Regions from separate parts of the Flavobacterium notoginsengisoli genome, predicted to be linked through region 1. Evidence: riboswitches for the same ligand, from Rfam matches in the RefSeq annotation. Region 1 holds a riboswitch; each other region holds the start of a gene.
What was found. Region 1 has a riboswitch for S-adenosylmethionine ahead of ACFS3A_RS11800 (redoxin domain-containing protein). Riboswitches for the same ligand answer to the same signal wherever they lie in the genome.
Positions count from the first base shown of each region.

Region 2: another riboswitch for S-adenosylmethionine. It lies ahead of ACFS3A_RS22880 (homocysteine S-methyltransferase family protein); the one in region 1 lies ahead of ACFS3A_RS11800 (redoxin domain-containing protein).
Region 3: another riboswitch for S-adenosylmethionine. It lies ahead of ACFS3A_RS22955 (alpha/beta fold hydrolase); the one in region 1 lies ahead of ACFS3A_RS11800 (redoxin domain-containing protein).

Region 1 is NZ_JBHUOT010000004.1:323,119-326,401, forward strand. Features, by position in the region: gene ACFS3A_RS11790 (TonB-dependent receptor plug domain-containing protein) at 1-807, shown strand, start outside; gene ACFS3A_RS11795 (hypothetical protein) at 1,186-1,572, shown strand; SAM riboswitch class I at 1,827-1,926, shown strand; gene ACFS3A_RS11800 (redoxin domain-containing protein) at 2,178-3,167, shown strand.
Region 2 is NZ_JBHUOT010000012.1:186,394-189,676, forward strand. Features, by position in the region: gene metH (methionine synthase) at 1-89, opposite strand, end outside; gene ACFS3A_RS22875 (hypothetical protein) at 325-837, opposite strand; gene ACFS3A_RS22880 (homocysteine S-methyltransferase family protein) at 853-1,857, opposite strand; SAM riboswitch class I at 2,200-2,316, opposite strand; gene ACFS3A_RS22885 (NAD(P)/FAD-dependent oxidoreductase) at 2,670-3,283, opposite strand, start outside.
Region 3 is NZ_JBHUOT010000012.1:204,371-207,653, forward strand. Features, by position in the region: gene thrA (bifunctional aspartate kinase/homoserine dehydrogenase I) at 1-264, opposite strand, end outside; gene ACFS3A_RS22955 (alpha/beta fold hydrolase) at 266-1,258, opposite strand; SAM riboswitch class I at 1,334-1,441, opposite strand; gene ACFS3A_RS22960 (hypothetical protein) at 1,631-1,834, opposite strand; gene ACFS3A_RS22965 (aspartate kinase) at 2,481-3,283, opposite strand, start outside.

The DNA of each region.
Region 1 (3,283 bases):
CATGACCGTGAAAATGTAGGTGTTTATGCAGAATACAGAACGAGTTTCACTGAAAAACTAGATGTCAACATTGGAACTTACCTGAATTATAATTCGGATTACAAATGGCAAATTTACCCTGGAATTGATGCAAGTTATGCGATTACAGATGCCTTTAAAATTATTGGTAATATTGGAACAAGCCAGAGAATTCCATCGTTTACAGATTTGTATTTAAAACAAACAGGAAACATTGGAAATGCTGACTTAGATTCAGAAAATGCTTTTCAGAGTGAAATTGGTTTTAAATACAACAAAAAAACATTGAGTTTTAATGCGAACTATTTCTACAGAAAAATTGACAATTATATCGACTGGATGCGTAACGCGACAACAGTACCGTGGCAGAGTCAGAACACAGGAGATTTAAATACAAACGGAATCAATCTGCGTGGTACTTACAGATTTGATTTTTCTAAAGATTCTCGTTTGAATATTCTTTTAGCGTATACGTATTTGGATTCTGAGTTTAAAAGTTCTAGAACCGAAATATACTCGAAGTACCTTATTTCTTCTTTAAAACATCAAATTACCAATACAATAGATTACCAATACAAAGATTTTTCTGTGTTGTTTGCAACCCGTTTCAACGAAAGAATTACAGGGCCTTCTTACTGGGTAAATGATTTTAGAATAAGTCAGTCCATTCATAAGTTTACCATTTTTGCAGATGCGCAGAATATATTCAATGCGACTTATTACGAAGTAGGAGCAGTGCCTCTTCCTTCAAGATGGTTTACTTTGGGAGTGAAATTAGTTACTTTTTAAATTATTTATTAGTGTAAAAAAGCCTGTAAATTTCGATTTACGGGCTTTTTTTTGTTACCAATGAAACATTCCTACGGAATGAAAAGCTTCGTTTTTAATAAAACAAATTAGATAGTTTTTAGTAAGTTCCAGCGGAGCGAAATATACAGTTGTTGTAAAAGGATGTCCCTCCACTGGAGCTTTGCTGTGAATAATAATAGGGTTTCTATAAGATTTCCTTTCTCCTAAGCGTATTCTTTTGGTTCGATACTTTTCGTAAAGTCCTATTTTATTCCATAATAAATCAATTGCTGTTATATAAAATTTATTAGAAATACTATAAAATAAGCCGTTTTAAAAATAGTTACTTCGCTTTTATAAATATTTAAAACATTTATTATGAAAGCTTTATTGAAATTGAAAGTCGTTTTTTTGCTAATTATGATCGGATTATTTTCTGCTTCTTGTAAAAAAAATGATGGTTACAGCGATAAAATAGATACTAATTCGGTGCCTGTTGATACGGTGCAAAAAACAAATGATTCTACAGAAGTATCTGGAGATTCAACCGAAGTGACCAGTACTAGTTCTGGCGGTACGTCGCCAGCAGCGAAAAGTATTCAAATTACGGATATGAAAAAAGAAGGAGTTGAAAGTACAGCAGGTACAGGAACCGGGCCAGGAGAAAGTGTCCAAGACGGTTCGACCTATACACCTTCAAAAGGAGTTCAGAAAGACAGCGTTAAACTGCAGACAGAAAGTGCAAAAAAGAGAAAGAATAAATAAGCAGATTCAAAATTAGAAACTCATTTCAAAAACGGAATGAGTTTTTTTGTGCAATAAAACTACTGATTTTTAAGAATTTCTTTCATAAAAATAAAATGAAACTACAATTTGTGTTTGAATTAAATAGTTGTTTTTTAGGTTCTTATAAATGTTTTTGTTTTTCAATTTAAATAAAATTGAAAAAAATATTATTAAATACTACTAATTTGATAGAATTAATATATATATTTGCATCACAGAAAAGTTCTGAATGATACTTATCCAGAAAGACCGAGGGAATAGGCCCATTGACGTCTTAGCAACCTGTTACCGAATAAGGTGCTAAATCCTTCCGCTGCGGCGGACAGATAAGAAAAAGATTTCCTCAAAATCTGAATAAGTTCATCTAAGTTTAAAACTTTTATTTTTTAAAATGAAAACAGACTCAACTTTATATGCCGCTTATGAACTTTTAAATTTAATGTTCGAAGAAAACAGTCTTGCTTTCTTTCGAATGCGCCGCAAGTAAAATTCTCCCATACTTTTTTAAAACAACATTTAAAGGCCTTTTTTCAATAGGTCTAAGGAAAACTTTTATCCAATCTTAAACTAAAAATCAAAATAAAATGAAAAAAATAATCTTAAGTTTTGCACTGCTTTTTGGTGCTTTACAAACTCAGGCGCAGGAAAGTAATTTACAATTAAAAGGAACGGTTGTAGATACCGTTGCTCAATATGTTTATCTGCAAAAATTCCATAATAAAATGTTTACCACAATTGATTCGGTAAAAGTGAAAGACGGAAATTTTAGTTTTAAAACTAAAGTAAAAACGCCTGAATTATATGGTTTAAGTGTTAATACAGAAAGCAGTCCTTTATATGTTTTTCTTGAAAAAGGACCAATTGATGTAAAATTAAACCCGAAGAAATACTACAGCAATTCTGTAGTTGAAGGTTCAGTTTCACAGGATTTATTTGAGACATATAAAAAATCGAAAGATATAGAAATCAGTAAATTCATTACTGATAATCCTAAATCTATTGTTTCGGCTTATGTGTTGTACAGAAACTGGTCGTACAGATTGTCGCCTGAACAAATTAGACAAAACATTGCGCTTCTTGATAAAACACAGCAAAATACCACTTATGTAAAAGAATTAAAAGATTTGGCTTTAGTTTTAGACGGATTAGTGGTTGGAAAAAAAGCGCCAGATTTTACAGCAAATGACCCGAATGGAAAACCAATTCGTTTTTATGAAAACTTAAAAGGCTACACTTTAGTTGATTTTTGGGCTTCATGGTGCGGTCCTTGCCGAAGAGAAAATCCAAATATCGTGGCGGCTTACAAAGAATTTCATGATAAAGGATTTAACATTGTTGGAATCTCTTTGGATAAAAAGAAAGAAAACTGGATTAAAGGAATTCAGGACGATCATTTGAACTGGTTGCACGTTTCAGATTTACTTTTCTGGAACAGCGCCGTTGCAAAATTGTATGGAATCAGAGCGATTCCTGGAAATTATTTAGTGGATTCGAACGGAGTAATTGTAGCCAAAAATCTTCAGGGAGAAGAATTACAATCGACTTTAAAATCGCTTTTAGAAAAAAAGATTTGATAAAAAAATACCCAATCTTGTCATCCTGACGAAGGAAGGATCACACACGTAACTCGACCAAGATTGTCGATTCTGATTGTGGAGCCTCTTGTGTGATCCTTCCTTCGTCAGGATGA
Region 2 (3,283 bases), on a different contig from region 1:
CGCTCACCAACATTCACGAAAACACTTTCGGGCGTAATAATCAACGGTTCTAATCCTGATAATACAAGGTCTCTTCTTTTTTCTGTCATTTCTTTCTAAGTTACTGAGATTCTAAGATGCTTAGATTCTGAGTTTTTTTATTCTATCTTCTTTCCTGCAAAGTTTTTAAAACCTTGTAGGTATTTATGTTTATTATTTTGGGCGTGTCCCTCCGGGTCGGGCTATCCGTTACAAGTCCTCGCTCTTCCTTCGTCAGGCTGTGGGCTTTTCACTTCTATCCCTCACGCAGATTCGGTTTCATAAGAAATTGCTTTCCTACTTCTATTATCTATATTCGTAATCTGATTTTGACAATTCTTGAATTTCTTTCTTTTTATAAAGAATTTCCCAAATCATTTTATATAAATCTAAAAAAGGTTTTGCTTTCTTTTCATTCATTTCACTGGTATGACCCGTATAGTAACTTACATGTTTTTTATTTCCATTTGCGAAAACTACAATGCTCTCTTGAAAACTAGGATTTGTAATCCATTTTGTATCATTAGCATTCGGTTCAAACAAAATCGGCATTTCAAAAAATTTAACCCTTAAAACGAATTCATATATCTTTTCTTTTTCTTCTCTTGTCAATTCTACTTTAATAGTTTTTTCTCCATCATGATAATCTCTGTAAAAGCTATTATATTGAGAATTATAACTGTCAGTTGCACCATTATTAATTGTAAAATAAAAATCAGATGGAATTTCTTTTGTAAATTTTAATGAAGATTTTTCACTTCTGAAGCCAAACAAACCAAAAAGTATAAATACAACTGATATTATTTTTAATTTATTCATGGTATTAATCCTTAATTAAGAAAAAACAGGCGCAACTCTCGGCTTATAATCCTTAGCAACCTCAGCCATTAATCGAATATGGTCTGGAGTTGTTCCGCAACAACCGCCGATGATATTGATTAAATTATCTTCTAAATATTCTTTAATAAATGCTTGTGTTTGTTCTGGAGTTTCATCATATTGCCCAAAAGCATTTGGCAATCCTGCATTTGGATGCGCCGAAACATTAAAGCTTGTGTTATGCGCTAATGTTTTTAAATACGGTTTCAACAAATCGGCTCCGAGGGCGCAATTGAATCCTACGCTTAATAACGGAATATGAGAAACTGAAATCAAAAATGCTTCAACTGTTTGTCCAGAAAGTGTTCTTCCTGAAGCATCAGTAATCGTTCCTGAAACCATGATTGGAATATCCAGATTACGTTCTTCTTTTACTTCTTCGATTGCAAAAAGCGCAGCTTTTGCGTTTAAGGTATCGAAAATTGTTTCTACTAAAAGCAAATCGCATCCACCGTCCATTAAAGCTTCTGCTTGTTGTTTGTATGCAATTCGTAAATCGTCAAACGTTACCGCTCTGTAACCTGGATCGTTTACGTCTGGTGACATACTTGCTGTACGGTTTGTCGGTCCGATTGAACCGGCAACGAAACGTGGTTTTTCTGGGTTTTTCGCGGTAAACTCATCGGCTACTTGTCTTGCGATTTTTGCCGATTCATAGTTTAACTCGTAAACCAAATCTTCCATATGATAATCGGCCATACCGATTGTCGTTCCTGAGAAGGTATTGGTTTCTACAATGTCAGCACCTGCTTCATAATACGCGGCGTGTACATCGCGGATTGCTTGTGGTTGTGTTAGGGATAGTAAATCGTTGTTTCCTTTTAACGGATGCGGGAAATCTTTGAAACGCTCTCCTCTGAAATCTTCTTCTGAGAAATTATAGCGTTGCAACATTGTTCCCATTGCTCCGTCAAGGATTAGGATATTTTTTTTTATTGCTTCTTGAATTGTTATTGCCATGGCTTCTTTTTTTAGCTTCTGAGATACTAAGGTTCTAAGATGCTAAGTTTTTTTATTTAATTCTATTTCCGATTTAAACCCGACAGGTTTTAAAAACCTGTCGGGTTTAACCTTCGATATTTTTATTCATATTAATTCCAAAAGTGCACTATTGCTGGCTCTTTAGCCCCGATTGAAGTGGAAATTATTTTGATTTTTTCTTTAAAAAGCAAAATGATTGCAACGAAAAGCGGGAACTACTGACTGCAAAAATGCGCCAATGATTCGCTCCTGATACAGAATCTGTTTCAGTAAATATTATATGTTATCGAGAAAAGTTTTGAGAAATACGAGTATGTATTTGTGTTATCTATCTTTAATACTGGAAAATGTCGTATAAAGTAGAATTTAGCACCTTCTTTATGATAAAGGGTTGCTAAGGTTTCATCGGGTCTATCCCTCCGCCTTTCGTGATAACGAACAATAATTTTAAGAACAGTGCAAAGGTATGAAATAGGGTTTCGATTTGCAAATGTTTTTTTTGTAAGGTTCTGAGGGACTTAGGCGCTAAGATTCTAAGGTTAAAGTTTGGCTTTTGTTTTTCAAATATAGCCCGTGGTTTTAACCACGGGAAACGTGTTGTGATTATGTGTTGTGATTATGCGTTGTGTTTATATGTTGCAGTAATGCGATATGTCTATTCGTTGCGTTCCAGTGGTTGAAACCACTGGCTATGTTTTTACGTGTTTTCTAAAAAATAAAGCTCAAACTTGATAACAAGTTTGAGCTTTGTATATAAAAACCTTAGTCCCTTAGAACCTCAGCACCTCAGATTAAACAATCGCCTTAACAACTGCTTTTGGAGCTTCTTTACGAGTTCCGTCGAAACCGTCTACTCCTGAAACTGTTGTATATTTTAATACGTATTTTTTACCTGGATTGATGATTCCGTATGCGGCCTGGCACATTAAAGTTGCTTCGTGGAAACCGCAAAGGATTAACTTTAATTTTCCTGGGTATGTGTTTACGTCTCCAATGGCAAAGATTCCCGGAATGTTGGTTTGGTAATCTAATGCATTGTTTACTTTAATAGCATTTTTCTCAATTTCTAATCCCCAGTCTCCAATTGGACCTAATTTTGGTGTTAATCCGAAAAGTGGGATGAAATAGTCACATTCGATTTTACGGTGTGCGCCGTTTTCTTCGATGTCTAATGACTCTACGTGCTCTGCTCCATTGATTCCGATAACCTCAGCTGGCGTGATCAATTTGATTTTTCCTGCTGATTTTAATTCCTGTACTTTTTCTACAGAATCTAAAGCTCCTCTGAATTCATTTCTTCTGTGAATTAAAGTTACTTCTGAAGCTACGTTTGCTAAGAAAATTGACCAGTCTAATGCTGAATCTCCTCCTCCTGCAATTACAACTCTTTTATCTCTGAATTTCT
Region 3 (3,283 bases), on a different contig from region 1:
TAAGACATTAAATTCTTCAGACAAATCAACCTGCGGATAATCTGATATTTGATATTTTTTGAAATTCTCTAATAATTCTTTGTAACTGCCATTTTTAGCAGCAATACTTAAGATAAATTCTAATTCGTCAGTAGCATTTCCGCGTGCAGAAACTACAACGGCAATCTTTTCACCTTGACTTACTTTATCAGAAATGATTGAAACAACTTTGTTAAGTCCTTCTCCGTTTGCTAACGATTTACCTCCAAATTTTAATACTTTCATTTTATTTCTTTATTGTTTCTGCCTTAAAAATGTCGGCAAGTAAATGATCTAATTGTTTGTACTCGATTAAAAAAGCGTCATGTCCGTGAACCGAAACAATTTCGCTATAGAAAACATTGTCTTTAAATTTCTTTAATTCTTCATAGGTTTCGACATTTTCTTTGGCCGTAAAAAATAAGTCTGAATTGATCCCTACAATATGAATTGAAGCTGTTGTTTTTGACAATAAGTTTTCAAAACTTTCACTATTTCTAGTAATATCAATTGTTTTAAGTAACTGATTCATTAATTTATAAGAAGACAACTGAAATCTTTGCTGTAGTTTTTTTCCGTGATGCGCCAGCCAACTTTCGATATTAAAAATCAAAAGATCCTGATTAACGGTGCGCTGAAATTTCTCTTTAAATGAGTCTGGCGAACGATAACATAACATGGCGTGAATTCTGGCATCTTCAATTGGTTTTGAAGAATTATTTAGAATCTGCTCCTGAAGAAAACAATTTGCAATAAGCCAGTCTGTAGATTTCCAGTCGCTCGCAATCGGAATAAGATTATCTGTAATATTAGGTTCTAAAGCCAAGATTTCCCATGCAATCCCGCCGCCAACTGAACCTCCGATCACGGCAAAAAGCTTTTCTATATTTAGAGCTTTAATTCCTTCAATAAATATTCTTGCAATATCTCTTGCTGTAAAATCAAGATAATTTTCGATTAGAAAAGAATTAGTTCCATTTCCAGGAACATCAAAAGCTAAAATGGTATAAACTGAAGTGTCGATAGTTTTTCCTTCTCCAATTAAATCATTCCACCAACCGTTTTCGCCGGTAACTTGCGAATTTCCTGTCAAGGCATGATTAACCAAAACAATTGGCGCATTATACAAAGGCTGGCCTGCTAATGTAAAATGTAAAGGTATAGAATGATAAGACGCACCACTTTCTGTGATGAATTCCTGAATTATAATAGGGTTGTTTGGTATATTTTCCAATTTCAAATCTGTTGTATTATCTGATTTGTATATGGAAATATTAGAAAGAAAAAACTAGAGTAAACTAGAAAAAAATTCTTGTTGTTATCTTTCCACGTTTGGCGTGGTAGAATGTAGCACCTTCTTCGTTTTACCGAAGGGTTGCTAAGGATTCATCGGGTCTAATCCCTCGTCCTTTCTTTATAACATTTCAATACGTGTTTGAACTTAACGGTGCAAATTAACTACTATTTTCTTAAACAAACAAATTTTATCTAAAAGTGTTTGTTAAATTTCTGAGACTTACTTTAGCAAAAACTATTATACGCAAAAATTTACCGAACAAAAATGCCCAGTAAAATTAAGCAGGTTTTACCCTAGTTTATGTCACTTTTTAGTTTAGATAAAAAGCGTTTCATTTTCTTTTGAATACATCAAAAACAATAAAGAGTTGGGTGCTTTTTTTTCAGCATTTTTATCCGTTTCGTTCATTCCGAATCTCGGGTGAGCCAATTCATTTGTTGGCGGTGGCGGATTATTTTTTCTTGTCCTTCTGTTTTTCAAATTTGAAATTTTTTCTGCTAAGTAGTTCAATGTGCTCATGATATTTAAGTTTAGTTAAGTTGCGTTTTATAATCTTTATTTCTCTTTTATATTTGTGTTAAGCCCCTTTCGGGAATAAAAAAACCCTTTTGGATTTTTAGATACCAAAAGGGTTTAAGTTTTTAAACTCATTTATACTTTTAGTATCAACAGACCGATGCGCGTACGCAAATAAGTGCGACAGCAAACATCTTGTTCATCTGTAAGGATTTATTCATCTGTGATTTATATTGTATATTTAAATTCTGCATTTTTTTATAATTAAAAAGCCTCCCAATGTTCTTTGGGAGGCTTTTACTACTATATTGTGTTTCTTACAATTTTAAGCAATAGGCGACCCGGCCTCGGTATTAACCGAAATGGCACAAAACATTTTGTTGACTTTTAAGTTCATTTGATTTCTAGTAGTTTTTGGGTACAACAAATATGCAACTATTTTTTTTATTACACAAATGAAATTCAGGAATTTAATTACAAAATTCGTTAAAAAAGTTGTTTTTAACGTTAAAAAACATCTTACAAAATAAAATGAAAGATAATTTTGACTAAAAAAATCATAAAACATCCGTTTTTAGGCTTATAAACTCCATTTACAAATCAGTTTATCAAAGAACATCAGTTATATTTTTAGTTTTTTTGAGAGAATTTAAGACCAAACAGCCTCTTTATTTCTAATTCTTTCCGCAACTTTTAGAATATCTGTTATTATTCCTCTCGAAATTGCCTGTTTACATGGCGGCGCACTCTGAATTACAATTGGAACAGCAGCATAAGATTGTGTGTAAATTTCAAAAATGGTATCAGAACCTTTTAATTGTCCGATTGGAGAACTTGCCAGTTCAGAAATCAATTTGACTTCTAATTTGTTTTTCTCTAAATCAAATTCACCTACATATCGCAAAACATGATTTTCTGCTTGTGTAATTTTAGCAATTTTAAAAGATTTGTCGATTGCCTCTTTATTAAGTACTCCATTTTTTTCCAAATGTTCTTCCGTAATAAAAGGTTTTATCTGAATATCCGAAAAATCGAAATCTTTTCCTATTTCCCTTGCCAATATTAGAAGCTTTCGTGCTGTATCATTTCCTGATAAATCTTCTTTAAAATTTGACTTCATCAGTCCCAAAAGACTTGCATCTTTTAAAACCGAAGAAAACGAGACCTCTTCTGATGAAAATCTATTAAAAACATAACTCAAATTATCGGAGAACACTCCTCGAATCTTTGTGATTTTTTCGCCGGAATAATACAAATCTCTCAAAGTCTGTAAAACCGGAATCCCTGTATCTACTGAGGTTTCATACAGAAATTCTTTATCATACTTTTTAAGATTGACTCTGAGCTCTTTGTACAAATCTATCGGAAGCGTATTCGCTTTTTTGTTTACAGCAACGATATTAAATCCGTTTTTGATAAGCGTGTTATAATGTTTTACCAATTCATCACTGG